One region of the Bacillus spongicola genome, then DNA from elsewhere that is predicted to be linked to it. Evidence: riboswitches for the same ligand, from Rfam matches in the RefSeq annotation. Region 1 holds a riboswitch; each other region holds the start of a gene.
The links. Region 1 has a riboswitch for cyclic di-GMP ahead of U8D43_RS21065 (HAMP domain-containing protein). Riboswitches for the same ligand answer to the same signal wherever they lie in the genome.
Positions count from the first base shown of each region.

Region 1 (4,948 bases):
CCATAAACAAGCTAGTAATCGCTCCTAATATTGGAATATACAAAGTTATAAACAGAAGAATTACAAAAGCAGCAATTAAAATAGCACCCTCAGTAATTCCTTTCGTTTTATACAACAAGAACCACTCTCTTTCTAATCAATATGTTTCCATTTTAGACCTGAATCCTCTAGGCTTCAAGTCACTTAGATGGTTTTCTATAAATAGAAAAGGATGTCAGTTGACACCCTCTTTAAACTATCATGATTAAGGTAAGATTGAAAGAAGAATAGCTTTATACAAGGATTGTGGATTTTCAAATAAGAATAAAACCTTCGACTTGTATGACTACAATCTCTTTTCATCACGAAATAGGGACTAATTCAAAAAGCCACAATCTTTGCGATAACAGCCTTTCCTATTGAAAAACTCTTCATTTCTAGATGAAAAGCAGGAAATCAATCAAGAAAACCTTACTGCCTGTTTTATCTTTGTAACAAGAGCAACAAAGCATACGAAAGGAACCAATTCACTTTTTTCCAGCCCTACTGTAATTTAAACCGCTCAATCGCTTTCTTTAACAGTTGGCTCAATTCAGTTAAATCTTCGGCTGAAGAAGTAACAGTTCCAATCGCTTTTACTTGTTCTGTTGTAGAAGCACTCATTTGTTCACAAGATGCTGCTGTCTCTTCTGCAAGAGCGGCCATCGTTTGAACGATAGCTATTACTTCACTTTTTTGTTCTGCTACTTGTTCAATTTCACTATCCATTTGCAAAACAGACGCTTCAATTTCCAAAATAAATGACGATATTTTTTCAAAAACTTGATTAGTTCCTTCTACAACTCCGAATTGTTCCTCAAAAATCTCTTTCGTATCATCCATTTTCGTTACAGCTAAGTTTGAGCCTTTTTGTATTTGTGATATCGTAATTTTCACCTCTTCCGTTGCTGCAACGGTTTGTTCTGCAAGCTTTCTGACTTCATCCGCTACAACAGCAAATCCTTTCCCATGTTCACCTGCTCGTGCTGCTTCAATACTAGCGTTTAGAGCTAACAAGTTGGTCTGTGTAGAGATGTCTGTAATGGTTTTAATGACATGCTCAATAGATGTCACTTTCTCAGCTAACTCTTTAATAACACCAAACATATCTCCAATCAAATTTTGTGAAGAGTGATAGGAATCTTGAAGCATATTCATTTGCTCCCTCCCTATTTGATTCGTTTTTTCTGCGTTTGCTGCAACCAAGGACATATTACGTGCCTTCAATGAGAGCTCATTAATTTGCTCGCTTAATCGAAGGGATTGCTGATTGGTCAGCTCAGCGTCTTCAGCAGACTTAGATGCCCCTGCTGCAATTTCAATGACCGCTTGAGCCATTTCCTCACTAGAGGCATTCGTTTCCTCTGATATCCCACTTAAATTTTCAGCTGAATTTCTCACATCATTTACAGATGTATTAACAAGTTGCAATACCTCTTCCATATTGTCTACCATATGATTAAAACTAGAAGAAAGAAGACCGATTTCATCCTTTGATTTCACCAAGACTCTTTCGGTTAAATCTCCCGACGCTACCTGGTTAACAGAATTCTTCAAGCGGGTGAGAGGCTTTGTTAAGGTTCGAGACACAAGTACGACGATTCCAATTGACCCAACCAAAGTGACTAACGAAATCCAGAGAATAGACTGAACTATTTCATCAGCTACAGCTTTCAAGTCCTCCATTGAATAGGAAGCTCCTACTTTCCAACCGGTTCCTGGAATCGTATCAAACACCATTAATTTCTGGTCTCCTTCAAGTGTGTAATTCATTTTCCCAGCTAACCCTTCAGACTTATACAGATTTTGGATAAAAGAGTGAGTAGTTAAATCTTCTCCCTGACTGGTAGGATGAATAATAGCAATGCCCGTTTCTGAAAGCATAAAAGGAAACCCTTGAAATCCAATGTCCGTGGCTGATATTTTTTCTGTAAGCTTGGATAGACTAATATCTATTCCAACAACTCCAACAACATTTCCATTCACTGTTATCGCTTTTGAAGCGGTCAAAATATATTCTTGTTTTTTCTCATGGTAATAAGGCTCACCCCAAACCACTCGAATTTTTGCTTTCTCTGCATTAACATACCAAGCAGATTTAGTTTGATCTTCACTCATATTTACTTTAGGTACGCTATTTATTTTATTATTTGGTGTCACAACGTAGATATGAAGCGCTTCTTCATATAAATCTAAGTAGTTTTCAAAATCGCCATTAATCTTAGCCAATTCTTCAACATAAGAATTTCCTCGGACGTTCTCATCTGCTTGAATTTGAGCAAACGCTTTCACAGTATCCGTATAAACAAACTGATCTAATCCATGTTCATACTGCTTCAGAAACAGCTGGATGTTTTGACTAAGCTGCCCTACAAGAGTTTCTGCTTGCTGTACCGCATTTTTCTCCGTTTTCACCTTTGTTTGCCACCCCGCAAAAGTGATAATTGCTCCGATTGCTACAATAAATACTAACGAAATAAGTGCTATTAATTTTATTTTTATTGATTTAAACACATTTTTTCCCCTTCCTTAAGTGAAACACTAGGTTGCTAGAACTAAACAAAAAGCCATTTTACTTTCAAAAAAGCCATCTCGATCAAGAGATAGCCACTACTTTTATAAAAATAGCAGCCCGACGATCATAGGTTTACCTTTAGACTCGTAGCTTTGCGTCCCACCTTTTCAAGTAGTTTGCCTTATGTAATTTGTATTAGGTCAATTTTATCATAAATCACAAATAATTTTGGTAGAATTTGATAGAAATTATGACTACTTTATTACGAAATTGCAGTTTGCAGGATATATATTGATATTTTTTAAAAGATATTTTTCCGTAGACATGTGGCTATTTCATTCGATTTTCTAATAAAACTTCCATCTCACAGATGATTTACAACATATTAAATGAAATGATGTTCAAAACAAAGCTATATCATAGCTTAAATATTGACACAAAAATGCACAAAATTTGTGAAAACAGCCTTATAAAAAAACACAAAAAAGAGTAGCGACTGAATTCGCTACTCTTTTAAAATAATACTTATTCACCAGTTACGTATGGTAAAAGTGCCATTGTACGCGCACGTTTAATTGCGCGAGTAAGTCTACGTTGATACTTAGCATTCGTACCAGTTACACGACGTGGAAGAATTTTTCCACGTTCAGAGATAAATTTCTTTAGAAGATCTACGTCTTTATAATCGATGTGAATAATTCCATTAGCTGTGAAATAACACACCTTACGACGCTTACGTCCGCCTCTGCGAGCTCCTGCCATGTGAATAACCTCCTTTACTTTTTAGAAATCAATCAACTATCATAAACTTAGAATGGAAGATCGTCATCTGAAATATCAATCGGTTGACCATCATTTGCAAACGGATCTTCATCTACGCGTGTATAGCTTTGATTGTTGTTGCGGTCTGGTTGTTGATTCTGATTCTGATTCTGTTTAAATGGATTTTCTTGTCTACCGCCACCATAAGAAGAATTACTTCCTCCACGTTGCTCAGTATTTCCACCCGCATTTTTTGGTTCAAGAAACTGAACGCTTTCAGCTACAATCTCCGTAACATAAACACGTTTGCCATCTTGTCCTTCATAATTACGAGTTTGAACACGTCCATCTACACCAGCTAAACTTCCTTTTTTCAAGAAATTAGCTACGTTTTCTGCTGGCTTACGCCAAACGACACAGTTAATAAAATCTGCCTCACGTTGACCTGCTTGGTTCGTGAAAGAACGGTTTACCGCCAAAGTAAATGTAGCGACTGCTGCTCCACTTGGAGTATAGCGTAATTCTGGATCCTTCGTTAACCGACCTACTAAAACGACTCGATTCATCATCAGAATCAACCCCTTTCATTAATGTTTCACGTGAAACATTAAAAAATCTATTAATATTAAATATGGTTGAATTATTCTTCTTCTTTGATTACGATATGACGGATAATGTCATCGCTGATCTTAGCAAGACGGTCAAATTCGTTAACCGCTTCTGATCCAGATTTAACAGTAACCAGTTGGTAGAAACCATCACGGAAATCGTTAATCTCGTAAGCTAAACGACGTTTACCCCAATCTTTAGACTCGATGATTTCCGCTCCATTAGATGTCAAAACGTTAGAAAAACGCTCAACTACAGCTTTTTTCGCCTCGTCATCAACAGTTGGACGGATAATGTACATGAATTCATACTTTCTCATCTTTAAGTCACCTCCTTATGGACTATGCGGCCCTTCAATAGGGCAAGGAGCAATAAAATTATTACTCACAGTAAAAAATTATACCACACAGAAAATAGTAATGCAACAAGAAAAGCGGAAGTGGGTCGGCCTGAGGCGGCAGGACAATGACAGTACACGTAGGGAAGCCTGCTTCACGCAGTGGGCTGGCACTTGTCCCGAGCCTCAGACCCACTGTAGCTGGATCATGGCAGGAACCTCTCAATAATTCCTCATAAGAAAAAGGTGGCAAATGCCACCTTTTTCTTATACGTTAAAACGGAAGTGAATAACATCTCCATCTTTTACGATATATTCTTTTCCTTCTAATCGAACTTTTCCAGCTTCCTTCGCAGCAGTCATAGACCCATTATGGACTAGATCGTCATAAGAAACCGTTTCTGCACGAATAAACCCGCGTTCAAAATCCGTATGAATTACTCCTGCACATTGTGGAGCTTTCATTCCATGACGGAACGTCCAGGCACGAACTTCTTGTACACCTGCAGTAAAATAAGTTGCTAAGCCTAATAAAGAGTATGTTGCACTAATTAGTTGATCTAAACCAGATTCTTCAATTCCTAACTCTGAAAGAAACATTGCTTTTTCATCGTCATCAAGTTCAGCAATTTCAGATTCGATTTTAGCACATACAACAATTACCTCTGCATTGTCTTCTGCAGCAAATGCACGTACTTTTTGAACGT
Region 1 is NZ_JAYKTS010000022.1:36,222-41,169, forward strand. Features, by position in the region: gene U8D43_RS14550 (YybS family protein) at 1-118, opposite strand, end outside; gene U8D43_RS21060 (methyl-accepting chemotaxis protein) at 523-1,473, opposite strand; partial or broken gene U8D43_RS21065 (HAMP domain-containing protein) at 1,468-2,532, opposite strand; cyclic di-GMP riboswitch class I at 2,642-2,724, opposite strand; gene rpsR (30S ribosomal protein S18) at 3,059-3,295, opposite strand; gene ssb (single-stranded DNA-binding protein) at 3,343-3,864, opposite strand; gene rpsF (30S ribosomal protein S6) at 3,936-4,223, opposite strand; gene ychF (redox-regulated ATPase YchF) at 4,509-4,948, opposite strand, start outside.

Region 2 (4,948 bases), on a different contig from region 1:
ATGGTTCGTGTTCGAGGTAGTATCGGCAAAGGAAAAGGTATTGCAACGGTAGATGGAGAGCTTGTTTGTGAAACAGAAATCATGTTTGCGCTTGGAGAAAAACAAGCATAATCTGTTCTTAATATAAGGATATCCCACGTTTCAGACAATACGAAAAGATTTCCTGAAGTCTGCATATACGCTGTTGTATGAACTGCTTAGTCGACCAACACCCCATACCAATACGTCCAAATGTAAAAAGCTATGCTTTTTACATTTTTTTTATGCAATTCTTGAAGCGTTTTGGGAAAGCTAACAAAAGACCACTACACTGGTCGAGATAATAAGCAGATCGAAAGGAGATAATACAATATGAATAAAAAGTTATGGTCCATCTTAGGTGCTTCTGCACTAGCTGCAATGCTAATGATAGGGTGTGGAACTGATCAAGAACCGCCACCTGAAGATGATACGTTAATCGAAGAAGATCTTGATCTCAATGAAGAAGTTGATGATTTTGGGGATCAAGAATTGAACGAAGATACGAATGTTGAAGACGGAATGGACTTAGATCCAGCTCAAGACAAAAATACGCCAGAAGAAGAAATTCTGGAAGACCCGAAAGATATGGAAGACGAAGATCGTAAAGACGAATAGCAGCAACTAAGGCGGGGAATTCCTCGCCTTAGTTTTTTTTTCTGCTCGAATAATATAGCGCTCTTTCGTGGAAGACAGAGCTGCAAAAGGGTAGCAGGTAGATAAAGTGAGCATTTCATTTGGACTAGTTGGCAACGTGACACTGAGGTCATCTTCCTTAACAATGAACGTCTCTATAATCACATACTCGAATGTTCCGCTCGTCATTTCTACCAATAATGTATCTCCTATCGATAATTTGCCTAAACCTTTAAAAACCGTATCACGATGTCCCGCTAAAAAAATATTATCTTGTTGTCCGGGCAATTTAGTTGAGGATAAATGTCCAACACCTTTTTCTAAATCGATTTCATCGGTTCCCTCAACGATTGGAAGTTCTTTGTTTAAAACAGGAAGTTTTAGAAGGCCCACGATAGCCCCTTGAGTAAACTGGTATCTAGGAATGGGGTTCTCTTCATCCGCAAGCTGTTTCGTTTTAGACGAGAACTCAGCCTTCGATAAGGAATGTTTAGCTTCTTCAAGTGCGGCATTCGTTTGTTGATGTTGCGATAAAATAGAAAACAGGGCATAAAGAAAGAAACATGCTCCAAGAAAACAGAGAACAAGACCACTCCATCGCAACATGTTAAGCTTTCTCCTCTCTTTTATAGCGCATTAATCTAGTAAACTGCATAAATTCTCTCTTTGTTAATCCACTCCTAACAGCATCAGAAAGCAAAGATAACCACACTTTGTCTAAATAATTTCCCTCATGAACTTCTTCTGTTTTTATGAATTCATCGATTGGTATCCTTAGCGCATCAGCTATTTGTTTAAGGATCTTTAGCGAAGGGTTTTTTTGAAGTCCTCTCTCAATCGAACTAATATAGGATTTAGAAACGTTTGCATTTAATGATAGCTCATTGATGGAGATTCCTCGCTCTTCTCTTATTTCTCTGATTTTTTCTCCAATCATAAAATAACTCCTTTATATCATTATACGTTCATTATATAGAACAAAAGAGGCGATTAAAAGGGGATTTTAGTTTGTTTTTGAAAGAAAAGAAAAAAATGTTCGTTATATAGAAAAAATGCCTTTTATTCTCTCTGTTTGTACTTTATAATAGAATTATAATTCATTAAAAAGAACAAACGAGTGACATTTTTCCTGTTACTAAATGCATAGCTCGAATTATCTATCCAGTACAAGAAACAAATATATAGGATAAGCTCATCCTCCCTCGAACAGCCTTAGCCTAATATTTTCTTATCTAGCTCTTGTTAACAATTCTTTTGTAAGGCTCAATTCATAAACTTTGTTGCTTTTCGTATCAGTTTATCATCGATGATAGTACTTTGTTTCGGCTATCATTTCGTCTGTTTTTGATGGTAATCAAGAGTGAAATGGAGAATTTAGTGAGCCAGTTAGAAATAAAGGTACACCTAGCCCAGAATCAACAAGGAAAAATTGGCAGTATAAGAAAATATTAAAATGATGGGGTGCATGTAATGTATAAAAAAATGTGTTCACGTTGTTATCGTCCTTCCTTCAGTGCGACAGAGTTTGGTGACTGGCACTGCCCTACTTGCGGTCAAAACCTCACGAATAGTCCTTTCTTTAACGCGAATAGCTCCTTAGAAAAGCAATCAAGTTACATCCCAGCTACAAAAAAATTAGAAGCGTACCGAAAGCAGATGAAAAAAAGTTTGTAATACTCGACAAAATTAGCTACAGACTATGGAATTATGAAGAATTTCACCTATGGAAGGAGGGAAAATGTCACTATATAGCAAATATTGGTGATAAAAAATTCTGAAAATAAAGATTCGATAGACAAATTGTTACAAAAAATGGGAGGACACGTCTGTATAATGAGGAATATAGCAAATAACTACATCAGTTTAAAGGCAAACTCATTTAAAGATGAGGACGCAAAGCCACAGATCTACTGCTTATAACAAAATAAGCTATGATGGCTGGGTTGCCTGAAATACATCAGTATTTTAGGGGGAAGAATAATGGGGAAAATTGAACTGGATCTGGAGTGGATCCAACTAGTGAAAGAAGCTCTAGAAAGTGGAATTTCAAAAAATGAGATAAGAGAATTTTTGAAAACAAAGAAAATACCCACATCAAATGAAATGAGTCGAAATATTACAAAAAGTCTTGCATAATCTGCAAGACTTTATTTTTGTTCATTTCGCCATTTATTAAATTCGATAAATTCTTTGAATTGCTCTTTTGTGATACCAGAAGAAATAGCTTCTTGAGCAATATCTACCCAATCTGGATCGAGTGCATTGGTTTGTTTTGAATCAAATAATATTGACTCAATGGAGACATGAAGTGCAGACGAAATTTTTTCTAAAAATTGAACAGAAGGATTCTGCTGTAAATTACGCTCAAGCGCACTTAAATAAGATTTTGCGACGCCAGCTCGATCGGCTAGCTCAGTCATCGACATTTTTCTCTCCAGTCGCAATTGTTTTACACGTTCTCCAATCATAATCGACACCTCGTGATAAGTAGTAAACTACATTTATTAATAAAGTAACATATGTTAGCTATAGAGAACAAGTTCTCGTGAAAACATTTATAGGATTATTACTATTGTCCACTTGAATTAGACGTTAGTTTTGGTTTTAGTTTGATTTTTTTTCGAAAGGTTTCAATTAAGGGAGCACCTTCAAGACCTTGCTCAATCAGTTCATTTAGAAGTAATTCGGAGTAGTCTTTTGGTATTTTTTTAAGATGACCTTCCATCAACACACTAATCTTCCCATCAAGCTGCTTAATTCCGCGAATATGTATAAAGAAGGAAGCATAGTCGTTCTGAGGGTGAGTAATGACGACACGAATTTCTGTATCATCGGTGGTTTGTTGAATTTCTCGAAAGTAATCGTAATATTGACGAGAGGCAAAGGCTTCAACGAGCCACGTGCCTTTCAGATCTTCTTTATTAATAATTAGCCCATCTTCGATATCAATCGTCACAATTTCCTCTTGATCTATAATTTGAAAGGTAATAATTTTAAACGTTTTCATCGAATTCCTCCTTGGACATCATTCTAATCGGCTGCTTTCGCATTTGCTCAGTTTCCTTGACATCACTATACTACGGGTCCTCTTTTCGTATGATCTGAAGGGTGGATTTTAAAAAATGAACGATTTTCATACAGAATTTCTTCTTAAAGCAACAATTAAGAAGAATAGAGCCTTCTAATAAAAATTATATCATAGTAAAATCTGGAACACACATCTGAAAAAATTTTAAATTTGTTGGTTTGCTGAAATTTTACTAGAAAATGAATGAAAACTATTGAATTCCCCTAGCTGAATTCGGTAGTTAATGATGTAATTTTAAAAAGGAAGGAAGGAATCATCCATTTTACGTGCACCCACCTTCTCGATACAATGTGGTTAGAAGGGAGGGAGAGAATGATTAATCAAGTAACACTGGTCGGTCGACTGACAAAAGATCCAGTCCTAAAGCAAACCCGTGACGGTAAATCGGTATTAAATGTGACATTAGCTGTGAATCGCCACTACCGGAACGCTGCAGGTGAATTTGAAACGGATTTTGTTCTATGTACGCTCTGGAACAAAACGGCAGAAAACACCGCCGTCTATTGTGTGAAAGGATCGGTGGTCGGTATTATCGGAAAAATTCAAACGAGATACTACGAAAACACCGAAGGCAAACGAATTTACATGACCGAAGTATTCGGCGAAAGTGTTAAATTTTTAGGCCAAAAAACGCAACAAACGGCAGAAAATACCCATTTTACACCAGCAGAAGCTATTTTACCATAAGGAGGACCGCATCAGTGAGCAATCAAAACGAATTGAAAAAAATAGAACTACTTGTTGGTGAGCTAATTCTCAAACTAGGTCAAGCACGCTCGGAAATAGTCCAACTCCAAGAAAAAGTGTCCATCCTCGAGAAAAATACACTCACAGCATACTCAACTCTACCATTGACTCCAGTCGTAAAAGAAAATCAACTGTCCTCTTAACTTCCTCTATGCCCTCGTAATAGAGAGAAAAACATCTACCTCGTTTTAACCCTCGTCAAACTCCCCGTTGAGCCGGCTCCCCAACCGGCTCTTTTTTTGTGGATATTTATTGAGAAAACATTTTATTAGATGCTAAGAATTCGATTGATTATTGAGGCTGTTTTCGCAAAGATTGTGGCTTTTCGAATAGGAATATATTCCATGATTTGTATGACTTCGTGCTCTTTTCCTCATGAAAAATTCTCCATTTCTAGATAAAAGGTAAGAAATCAGTCGAAAAAACCTTACTGCCTGTTTTTTCTTTGTGCCAATAGCA
Region 2 is NZ_JAYKTS010000013.1:101,245-106,192, reverse strand. Features, by position in the region: gene fabZ (3-hydroxyacyl-ACP dehydratase FabZ) at 1-111, shown strand, start outside; gene U8D43_RS10820 (hypothetical protein) at 352-636, shown strand; gene srtD (class D sortase, LPxTATN-specific) at 643-1,260, opposite strand; gene U8D43_RS10810 (helix-turn-helix domain-containing protein) at 1,262-1,591, opposite strand; cyclic di-GMP riboswitch class I at 2,513-2,605, shown strand; gene U8D43_RS10805 (anti-repressor SinI family protein) at 2,635-2,790, shown strand; gene U8D43_RS10800 (helix-turn-helix domain-containing protein) at 2,802-3,122, opposite strand; gene U8D43_RS10795 (YwpF family protein) at 3,224-3,661, opposite strand; gene U8D43_RS10790 (single-stranded DNA-binding protein) at 4,055-4,429, shown strand; gene U8D43_RS10785 (hypothetical protein) at 4,444-4,632, shown strand.
Region 2: linked by a shared signal. The riboswitch ahead of U8D43_RS10805 (anti-repressor SinI family protein) and the one ahead of U8D43_RS21065 (HAMP domain-containing protein) in region 1 are both predicted to bind cyclic di-GMP.

Region 3 (4,948 bases), on a different contig from region 1:
ACTCTTTTTTTTGCCGCATTATTCGGTGGAACACCAGGTCAAATGAAGTATTTGCAATCTGGAGCAATTCTTGTTGGCACGACGATTCTAGTCATTCTTCTAGCTAAAAAACGAATTAAAGGAATTCCAGCTAGTCTTGTTCCATTAATAGGCGCTAGTCTTTTTGCGGTTGCCTTATAAGAAGTCGGTTGGTTAATAGACATTGAATTTATCGGGAAGCTACCGAATTCATTGCCAATGATACAAATACCCATTCTTGATTCAGGAATAATGGTGAGTCTCATTCCATTCGCTTTAGCGATTGCTGTACTTGGCATCGAATCACTTCTAACCTCAGTGGTAATGGATAAAGAAACAGGAACTAAGCCTAAGCATAACAGCAATAAGGAGCTAATTGGTAATGTGATGAGTGGTCTTTTGGGGGGCTGGCAGGTGCCGGCGCAACAGTTCGCTCAATTGTCAATTTACAAAGTGGAGGGAAAACGGCTTTATCAGCCTGTTTCCATAGCGTATTTTTAGTTTTGAGTCTAGTTGGAACCGGTGGACTTATTGCCTTTGTTCCACAAGCTGTTTTAGCGGGGATACTTATCTATACGGACTTTACGATGTTTGATTGGGAGACGGTTAAAAAAGGAAGAACCCTTTTGCTAGATGAAGTGATCGTCATAGCGACAACGATGGTTTTAACAGTAGTTGTTGATTTGATGGTGGCTGTTGCGGTTGGTGTCGTCTTGACCTATGTATTCGATTTTGTGAAAAAGTCATCTAAAGCGGTTCAGTAAAGGTCGATTCAATCGTGAATGACGACAGCTCTACTTCTTGAAAAAATTAGAGAGACATTTGAATAAGGTGAGAAGTGATTCTTTTAGTGATAAATCTTCTAAACAAGCGTGTAATTGTTGTATAATAATGTAGAGTAAAGCGAGAGTTCCTTTCCAAAGTATGGTGTTTACTTTAGTCTAAAACCAAGAGAATGAAGAAGAAAAGTCACGTATGAGTGATAGTAAGATAAAGTTGAAAGCGAGTGGAGCAATATGGGCCGTAAATGGAATAATATTAAAGAGAAAAAAGCGTCAAAGGATGCGAATACAAGTCGTATATACGCAAAATTCGGAAGAGAAATCTATGTTGCAGCCAAGCAAGGAGAACCTGATCCAGAATCGAATCAAGCACTCAAAGTAGTTCTAGAACGTGCCAAAACATACAGTGTACCCAAAGCCATTATCGACCGTGCAATCGAAAAAGCAAAGGGTGGTTCAGAGGAAAGTTATGATACCCTTCGTTATGAAGGCTTTGGACCGAACGGATCAATGGTCATCGTTGACGCTCTTACAAATAATGTGAATCGTACAGCATCAGATGTCCGTGCTGCTTTTGGTAAAAATGGTGGAAATATGGGGGTAAGTGGTTCGGTTGCCTATATGTTTGATGCTACTGCTGTTATCGGCCTGGAGGCTAAAACAGCAGATGATGTACTTGAAATATTAATGGACGGGGATGTAGACGCTCGTGACATTATTGAAGAAGAGGAAGCTGTCATCATTTACGCCGAACCGGATCAATTTCATGCTGTGCAAGCTGCCATGAAAAATAATGGTGTAACCGAATTTACCGTAGCTGAGCTAACGATGCTAGCCCAAAATGACGTTACTCTTGATGCAGACGCTCAAGAGCAATTTGAGAAAATGATTGATGCGATCGAGGATCTTGAGGATGTACAACAAGTGTATCATAACGTCGATCTAGGAGAATAAGTTAAGAAAGCAGACCTTGTCTTTCAACAAGAGGTCTGTTTTTTTATAACCTATTTAGGATTGGGTTGTATTCTAGTAAAAGGCAGCTTCCGCAAAGGTTGTTGCTTTTGGAATTAGTCCATAAATCTCGTAAGCAATCGACTTTGGGGGATTTATTGTATCAATTCTAAACCTGAGGAATATCGCCTCATAGGGTTTAGAGAGACTGTAGTTATGATAGGAGAAGATATTTCTAAACAGTCAAAAATTATTGCGTATTTCGACCTACTCCCGTATGCTGAAGGTAGTTAAATAGATGGTGATGGGCAAACTTGTCGAAAGGCAGGGACGCAAAGATATGGGTCGTCGATGAGTGCTAAACTCATACCGATCGCCAATCTGCGAAACCTCCCATCCCTCATTTCGTAGATGGAGGGATTTTTTATGAAGAGAGTCGTTATTTTGTTTTGTTTTTTAGTGTATACTTTGCTTTCACCTCTTGCTTATTCTCCGGTTCGTGCGGAATTAGAAAGTCCTTTTTCGCAGATTAATACCTACCAAATTTACTATAATACCCCCACAGATGAGATTCTCGAAAATATGAAGGATTATGATTTAGTGATTGTTGAGCCTCATGAGTTTACTGTTGATCAAATCCAACAATTGAAAGACAGTGGTACGATGGTGCTCGGATATATTAATACAATGGAAGCGGATGAATGGAATATTGAGTTTATGAATCAGCTTCACCAGGATGATTTCTATTATGAAGTCGACAAAAGAGTATTTTATCCTGAGTGGAACTCATATTTAATGGATATATCGTCCCCTCATTATCAAGAGTTATTGCAGCAAGAGATTAACAATCAAATCATACAAAAAGGATTTGATGGAATTTTTCTTGATACGGTTGGAGATATCGACAATGAATTTTTGGACCAGCCTGATGTGTTAGAAGCACAAAGAGCAGGTATGGTTTCGTTTTTGAAAACGGTAAAGGAAAAGTATCCTCAACTCCCTTTATTACAGAATTGGGGATTTGACACATTGAAAGAAGCGACAGCCCCATATGTCGATGGAATCTTGTGGGAGAATTTTGATCAAAATGTGATTGCAAATGACGAATGGGCCCAAAATACCATTCAGACATTAAGAGAAATGAAGCAAGAATATCCGCTTGAGGTGTTTACGGTCTCCTTTTCAGAAGGAGAATGGAGTAAAGCATTTGCTGAGGAAAAAGGATTTGTTCATTACTATGAACCCGAAAGTTTTGATGAATTTACTTGGAATGATTTTGCCACATCTCCAACTATTTCTTCAGAAAATGGTTTGGCGCAAATTAGAGAGTACCAAGTATACTAAGGAGCTCCCAAAGAGTGGATTTTGCAAGATATGAAGAACTTTGATTTAGTCATAGTGGATCCGTATCATTATTCCAAGGAACAAGTAGAACATATTCAATCGGCTGGAACCAAGGTAATTGGATACATCAGTACAACAGAAGTCGGAGGCTGGAATTCTTCTCTGTTAGCGCAGTTTGAGGAAGATGATTTTATTTGGAGAAATGGAGAAAAGGTAACGTATAGCTGGGATGCGTATTTAATGGATCTTACTTCACGACATTATCAAGAAATAATGAAACAAGAAGTAGACACTCAGATTCATCAAAAAGGGTTTGACGGCATACTTCTAGACTCTATCGGAAATCTTGAACAGGAATTTACGGATGAAGCGAGAACAAATCAGGAAGATGCGCTTGTTTCCTTTATCAATAATATCAAGAAGGATAAGGTGCTCATCCAAAATGGTGCATTTGATGTTCTTTCAACCAAAACGGTCCCCTATATCGACGGGGTCTTATGGGCTTTTTTTGAGAAAAATAAAATTCAACGGAGTTCATGGTCCCAAACTACTGTAAATCAACTAATTGAATTACGTTCTATTCATCAAATCTCTGTCTTCACAATCTCGTTAAAAGAGGAAGCAACCCAACAATATTCAGATGATCTTGGTTTCACCCACTACCATGATCATAATAGATTTATGAAATGGTAAAGCTGTTTTTTTCGCTATTTAGACATTGCGATATAGATAGACGACAGGGAACTTTTTGAATCCTTTTAAACCAGAAGCCTATAAAATGAATTTTCCATTCATTTTATAGGCTTCAACCACTAGTTATCCAAATAAGTATAGTTTGGAAATAAAGATTGATAATTTGGAATAAAGCTTGAACAAACATCCTGTTGAACTATTGGCGGGATGTTTTTAATTTTTAATCGGTCCAGGTTCTTGAATAATAGCTAACAATGATAAATAATGTGTGCAAAGACTTGTATAAAGAAATAGATAATTTTTATTGAGGTGATAAGCATATATGGAATTACCAACTAAAATGGGACTGAATGCTGAGGGTTATATTATTAATCCAACAGCGAAAGAAAATGTTCAAAAACAATTTAAACCAGTTATAAATGCAGTTATAGACTTATTAAGACAATTGTTGAAGGAAAACTTACACAGTATATATGTGTACGGAAGTATTGGTAGGGGTGAAGCAAAATAAGGTATTTCTGATTTGGATTTAACTGTTATTGTACATTTCCCACTACCATTTGGTGAGATAAATAAGCTAGATAACGAAACGAATCATTTACTAAATCATTTTAAAACTGTAGTAAAAGTTGATTACGATTTGGGAGGTTTAAAGGAGGTCCTAGCTGAAGAAAATCTGTACGAATGGGGATTTTGGCTTCGTCATATGTGTACTTGTCTTTATGGAGAGGATTTATCTCAATGCTTTGAGCAAATGAAACCAAATGAAAAAATTAGTTCAGCGTTAAATAAAGACCTACTTCCATTAATCAGTAGCTATCGAAAGGAGCTCTTAACCGAAAAAGTGTCTAAATCTAAAAAGAGATCGATGTTAAAGCGACTGATAAGGGGAGTATACCTAACAATTAACGTTAAAGATGAAAGTTGGTCGACCAGCATTGATGAAAACTTAATGATCATCCAACAATATTTCCCCAAGGAAGTTCTTTTTCGCAAAGTGGCACCAATGCTGCATACAGAAGATGAAATTTCTAATCAAACTCTTTTAACAGTCTTAGAAGATTTCTTAGATTGGTTTATAAAGAGCTAAATATTAATCTTGGTATGAAAGTAAAAAAAGGCTTTGTTCGAGCTTTACGCTGATTTTGTACTTTTAAAGT
Region 3 is NZ_JAYKTS010000011.1:106,660-111,607, forward strand. Features, by position in the region: gene U8D43_RS09670 (hypothetical protein) at 43-180, shown strand; partial or broken gene U8D43_RS09675 (SulP family inorganic anion transporter) at 238-782, shown strand; gene U8D43_RS09680 (YebC/PmpR family DNA-binding transcriptional regulator) at 1,035-1,754, shown strand; cyclic di-GMP riboswitch class I at 2,049-2,140, shown strand; gene U8D43_RS09685 (glycoside hydrolase family 191 protein) at 2,178-3,095, shown strand; gene U8D43_RS09690 (endo alpha-1,4 polygalactosaminidase) at 3,126-3,788, shown strand; gene U8D43_RS09695 (nucleotidyltransferase family protein) at 4,111-4,299, shown strand; gene U8D43_RS09700 (nucleotidyltransferase domain-containing protein) at 4,312-4,878, shown strand.
Region 3: linked by a shared signal. The riboswitch ahead of U8D43_RS09685 (glycoside hydrolase family 191 protein) and the one ahead of U8D43_RS21065 (HAMP domain-containing protein) in region 1 are both predicted to bind cyclic di-GMP.

Region 4 (4,948 bases), on a different contig from region 1:
GCACCGTCTATAAACTGATAGTCAATACGCCTTCGTTCATATGATCGAAGGCGTATTGACTATCAGTCTTCCAACTTCAATAAATCCCATGAAGTAATGATCCCTAACGGTGCTTCACTCTTCTTCCCATTTTCCGTGACGATAATCGCCTCAAGCTTCTGCTTTTTTTTCTGCTTATCTTCAAAAATCGTTTCAATATCGATCACATTAACCTTATCTGAAACAAATTTGACGACGCTTTGAGGTTCATACTTTTTCAAAACGGTCACCTTCTCGTCTCTAAAGTGAACCGATTGGTCCGTTAACTGCTCCGCTACATAATTGACGATCGCTCGCTCGGTCATCAAAAAGGAAAATTTCCCGTCCTGATAAACCGGAAATTGTGAAAAGGAGTGTTGAAGCATATCTGTTAGCACATCGGTTACCAACTCGTCTGTATCATAGAGCTTTACCGGAGACGAAGCAAGTTGAGTGGCGTTCGGTGGCGACTGCAAGAATGCAGCAATTTCCTCAATTCGTGTGACGACCTCTTCGTGCGGGTCTGCGATATAATAATCTCGTTTCGTTTTCTCATGCACGAGGGCATTTCGTAAACGCGCATAGCTTTTAAGATCCTCAAAATAATGGCGAATCGACGCATATCGATGCTTTGTATCATAGAGAAGGTCAACAAATCCATGTGCATCCTTATTCGTCGACAACTTCTCGAGTTCATCATGAATTTGATTATAGGCGACTTCGAACCGCTCAACCTTCTCCGTAACGTTGTTCATCGGGTCTTTAACTTGTGGTTGTTTTTGATAAAAATGGTTCACAGAGCATCCCTTCTTTCTTATTGGATCTTTTCGTACACATTGTTGTTATCGCACTTCCGAGCCAATGGAACATTCCTTTTAGGGGGCGAAAACAGCTTTTCTATTAGAATACACGGAGACGTACTTTCCTATACTAAGCCAAGATTTTTTGGAGATTCTTGCCGGCAGGATTTCCCAATATTTTAGTGCGATGTAATAGTGCGAATTAATTCGTGACATCACTCGATTTTTCTACTTCGCGCTAGAGAAATACTTATGAAAGAAGAAGAAAATCCAAAAAAGAACCCTATCAGCAGTTGAAAAAGTTCTTTTTTCTATATCTATATTCAAAAAAGCTATATCGCTTTTTCTTCTTGATATTGGGTTGTGCTTACAAGTTCACGTTTAAGCCAGTCCATCATTTTTGCTGTATCCATATTGCCATTATTTCCTTCATCCATCGCTTTTGTTAAAAGATATTTTAGTTTATTTTGATCGTCTATCATTGAAGAACGCAAAACTAACCCTCCTAATTATTATTCTACTACTCTATATCCATTTTGGCTCAGTAAAAAACCTCTTCGATTTTTATATTATACAATTAAATTACAATTATCTACAATTGTTTTTTTATAAAGGCTCTTCTCGCATACTTTGTTGTTTTAGCATACAAAAAAGATGGAGACACTCTTTTCTTACCTCATTTCGGGTTAAAAATGATGTGAAAAGATGCCCGAAGTCATTCTTCATCACGAAATGATAGCTAATTCGAAAAGCGACAATCTTTACGAAAACAGCCTTATTAATTTACAAATAACTACTAATATTCATGACAATTTATTGATCTTCTGGCAATTTTCTACTTAATGACTTAAGTTGTGAGTTTTTTTCCCTTCTTCTTCTGCTAGATTGAGGGTTAATCAGGTAGGTAGCTTGTTGCTTATTTTGTCTGACAAGGAAGGAAGCGACTAGTCTGTAGGCAAGCTCTTGATTGATACGTTTCGTTAAAGAAGGATGCGGCTCGACTGTGACTTTCATCTCAGAAATATGAATGATCATCAACGGTTCCGCGAGATTACTAGACCAGACGCTGACTTTTGTACTTCCTTCGGTAACTGGGAGTATTAGCATAGTGGTGGGATGTGATGGTAGATTCTTTGAAGGCAGCGAACAGAGAAGTGTGCTTTGTAAAGCTAAAGCCAAGCTGGAGTGAGAATGAATCGTGATGGAACCATCTGAATTTAACCTACCGTCAACCATAATCCTGTAGCTGGACTGTTTACTGATTTTTATCGGTTTCTGGTTTGATTCAATGCAAATAAAAAACTTGGTCATTCAATCCTCCTTATCCTTAGTAATTATGTACCTACTTCACAACTATAATAGTACCATTTTACCACTCAAAACGTAACCCTTTATTTTACAATTACTTCATACCAAATATTCTATCTATTTCCAGGAATAGTATTCGACGTTTTTCAACAAATTACTATTTACCTATTTTATTTTCATAATTTCGTAGTTAAAATAGGTAGGTGGAACGAAAATGGCAGAATTGCTTAAAGGTAATGGCGCAAAGCTTAAGGAGCTAAGGTCTTTTAGACTATGCTAGCCAGCTATCGAAATCCAAGGAGGATGAGAGACTTGAAATTTTATACACCTGAAGAAATTAAAGTAAGAAAATCAAGGAATACTCGAGTGATGTACATTAGTATCTTTGTTATTACCACTTTATTTATTATCGGTGTTACTTACTTACCATACATTTTATAATGATTGAAGCCCGTTGAGCATCGGAAATTTCCGATGCTTTTATTATTTTGAGTTATTTCTACATTTTATGGAAAAGTCACCTGCGAATGCTGTAGAATAAAGAGAGGATTCTGCTCATTGGAGGATAACATACATGAAATTTAAATTTAACTTTTGGAAAAATCTGCGCCAGCCGTCTACTTCTTTTTATCAATTAGGGATGGTGGAGGCGATCAAATGGCCTTGGGCGAAGATGTTCCTACTTATTCTTTTTAGCGGACTCATTTTCACTGTGAATGCAAGCTTTGGAATAGGAACAAATATTTTAGCTCCGCATATTGTCACCAACACCTTAGGTGAACTAACCGCCCAACATGTATATTTTTTACTCGGTAGTTTACTAGCAGGAATCTTCTTCTCACTCTTCTATCTATTCTTGCCGACGATCTTTTTTTGGAGCATTTCGGAAGAGAGCTTTCACAAACTATTTATTGTCGGAATGATTTCGTTTCTCCCACTTTTAATTGAACGTGTGATGTATTTAGTTCTGGTGTTCACCTTAAATGTGGAATGGTATTATTCTCCCTTTTCACTCGGTGTAATCGCGGAAGAAATAACAAATCTAAAAGCAATTATCTATTTCGCCGGGGCAATTTCGTTATTTAAAGGATGGGCCATCTACTTGCAATTCCGTGGATTATCCCTGCTCACGGAACGAAGACCTGCCCTACTCCTATTTTATATTTGTTTCATTCACCTGTTATTTTGGGGTGCATCCACACTATTAGAATACATCGACTTTACGAGTATATTGTAAAAGGCTGTGACCATGATGAAAAAAAAGAACCTACTCTTATTATTTAGCATTTTATTGATCACCCTGAATGTCTTTTTCATTCAACGGAATCTCTCATCCATTCCGAAAATAAGTTACATTGCCGATTGGGATTATGTGGGTACTTCCACTTTGCGCGATGTGCTAAAGTCGGAGGGGGTTGTCGTCCCATTGGATGAATTCTATGTAACTATTGACGAAAATCGCTCGTTCTCTGAGATTTTCGTCGAAGAAGGCGACACAATCGAGGTCGGCACACCACTTTTCGCTTACGATTCGGATGAACTAGACGAAGAGGTGGCAGAAGTAGAGCGTCAAAAAGACGTAGTAGATGTTGAAATTAAAAGTGTTAAAACATATATTTCTAATTTAAAATCTACCTCGCGCTCACTACCAAGCTTCAACTCCACGGGGGAAGAAGATCATAGCGAAGAAAAAGCAAGTAAGCTTCAAATCGAGTACAGCCTCGATGCTGACATCGCCGCTGCGGAAGTGAAGCTCGACTTACTTGAGGCACAGTCATTGAAGTATAAAGATGAACTGATTGATTTGAAAAATGAACAATCCGGTGGAACGGTTGAAAGCAAAGTAGCTGGCATTGTAGGAGAGATCTCCTACTCATTGGACAACCCTTTTATCACCATAAAATCCGATAGCACGATGATTACCGGTACACTTTCAGAAGCCGAAACCGCTACCGTGAAGCCAGCCATGAAAACAGTTGTCACCTCTCTCGTCCTTAAGGAATCTTTCGACGGGGCGGTCAGTGAAATTGAAACCTATCCAGCTCAAGAACCGGACTCCATGACCGAAAGTCGCTACCCTTACTCCATTCTGCTGACACCGGAAGAAGAGGAAGTGAATGAATTCTCTGATAGTGACGGGGAATCTGAAGATCTTGATGCTGACGAGGATACGGAGACTGATGAAGACGTAGAAATCCCTGTTGAAGAAGCGGAAACCCTTTGGCCTGGCTATCATGTCAGCGTCGACATCATCACCGCTGAAGCAACCGACGTCAACGTCCTTCCGAAGAAAAGTGTCGAAATGAACGGACTAGACTATTTCGTCTGGGGCATCCGTCCAAATGGCTCCACGATGAAAATACACGTCACAAAAGGTCTCGAAGTCAACAACCTAATGGAAGTAAAAGACGGTATCGAAAAAGGCGACCTCTTCCTCCCAAACAAAAAAGCTATAGCCGGGGATCAATCGCCCATCATCACCCCCCTTCATCCCTCACAAGTAAAGGTGAAGGAACTGAAAGAGATGAATCGATATTTAATCATGAAGAATATTCTTTTTGGATTAGTTGAAAGATAAACTGTTTAAGAGCCTCGAGCGTTAGGGCTCTTTTTTTATGGGTTGGCGGAGGCGGGGGATGCTCTACTTTGACTGACTAATGCACATCTTCGTGATGTATGCACGACTTTGTGCCCGATATGCACATCTTTTCTCGGTTATGCACGACTTCCACAGTTTATCCCTCCTACCACCTAGCACACCCTCTCTTCCTAAAACATATGGTAAGTTGCACACATCTTTGTTCCTTAACTCTTTCTGTTTG
Region 4 is NZ_JAYKTS010000013.1:91,706-96,653, forward strand. Features, by position in the region: gene U8D43_RS10750 (hypothetical protein) at 63-815, opposite strand; gene U8D43_RS10755 (hypothetical protein) at 1,151-1,312, opposite strand; gene U8D43_RS10760 (hypothetical protein) at 1,632-2,129, opposite strand; cyclic di-GMP riboswitch class I at 2,333-2,418, shown strand; gene U8D43_RS10765 (hypothetical protein) at 2,701-3,363, shown strand; gene U8D43_RS10770 (efflux RND transporter periplasmic adaptor subunit) at 3,376-4,704, shown strand.
Region 4: linked by a shared signal. The riboswitch ahead of U8D43_RS10765 (hypothetical protein) and the one ahead of U8D43_RS21065 (HAMP domain-containing protein) in region 1 are both predicted to bind cyclic di-GMP.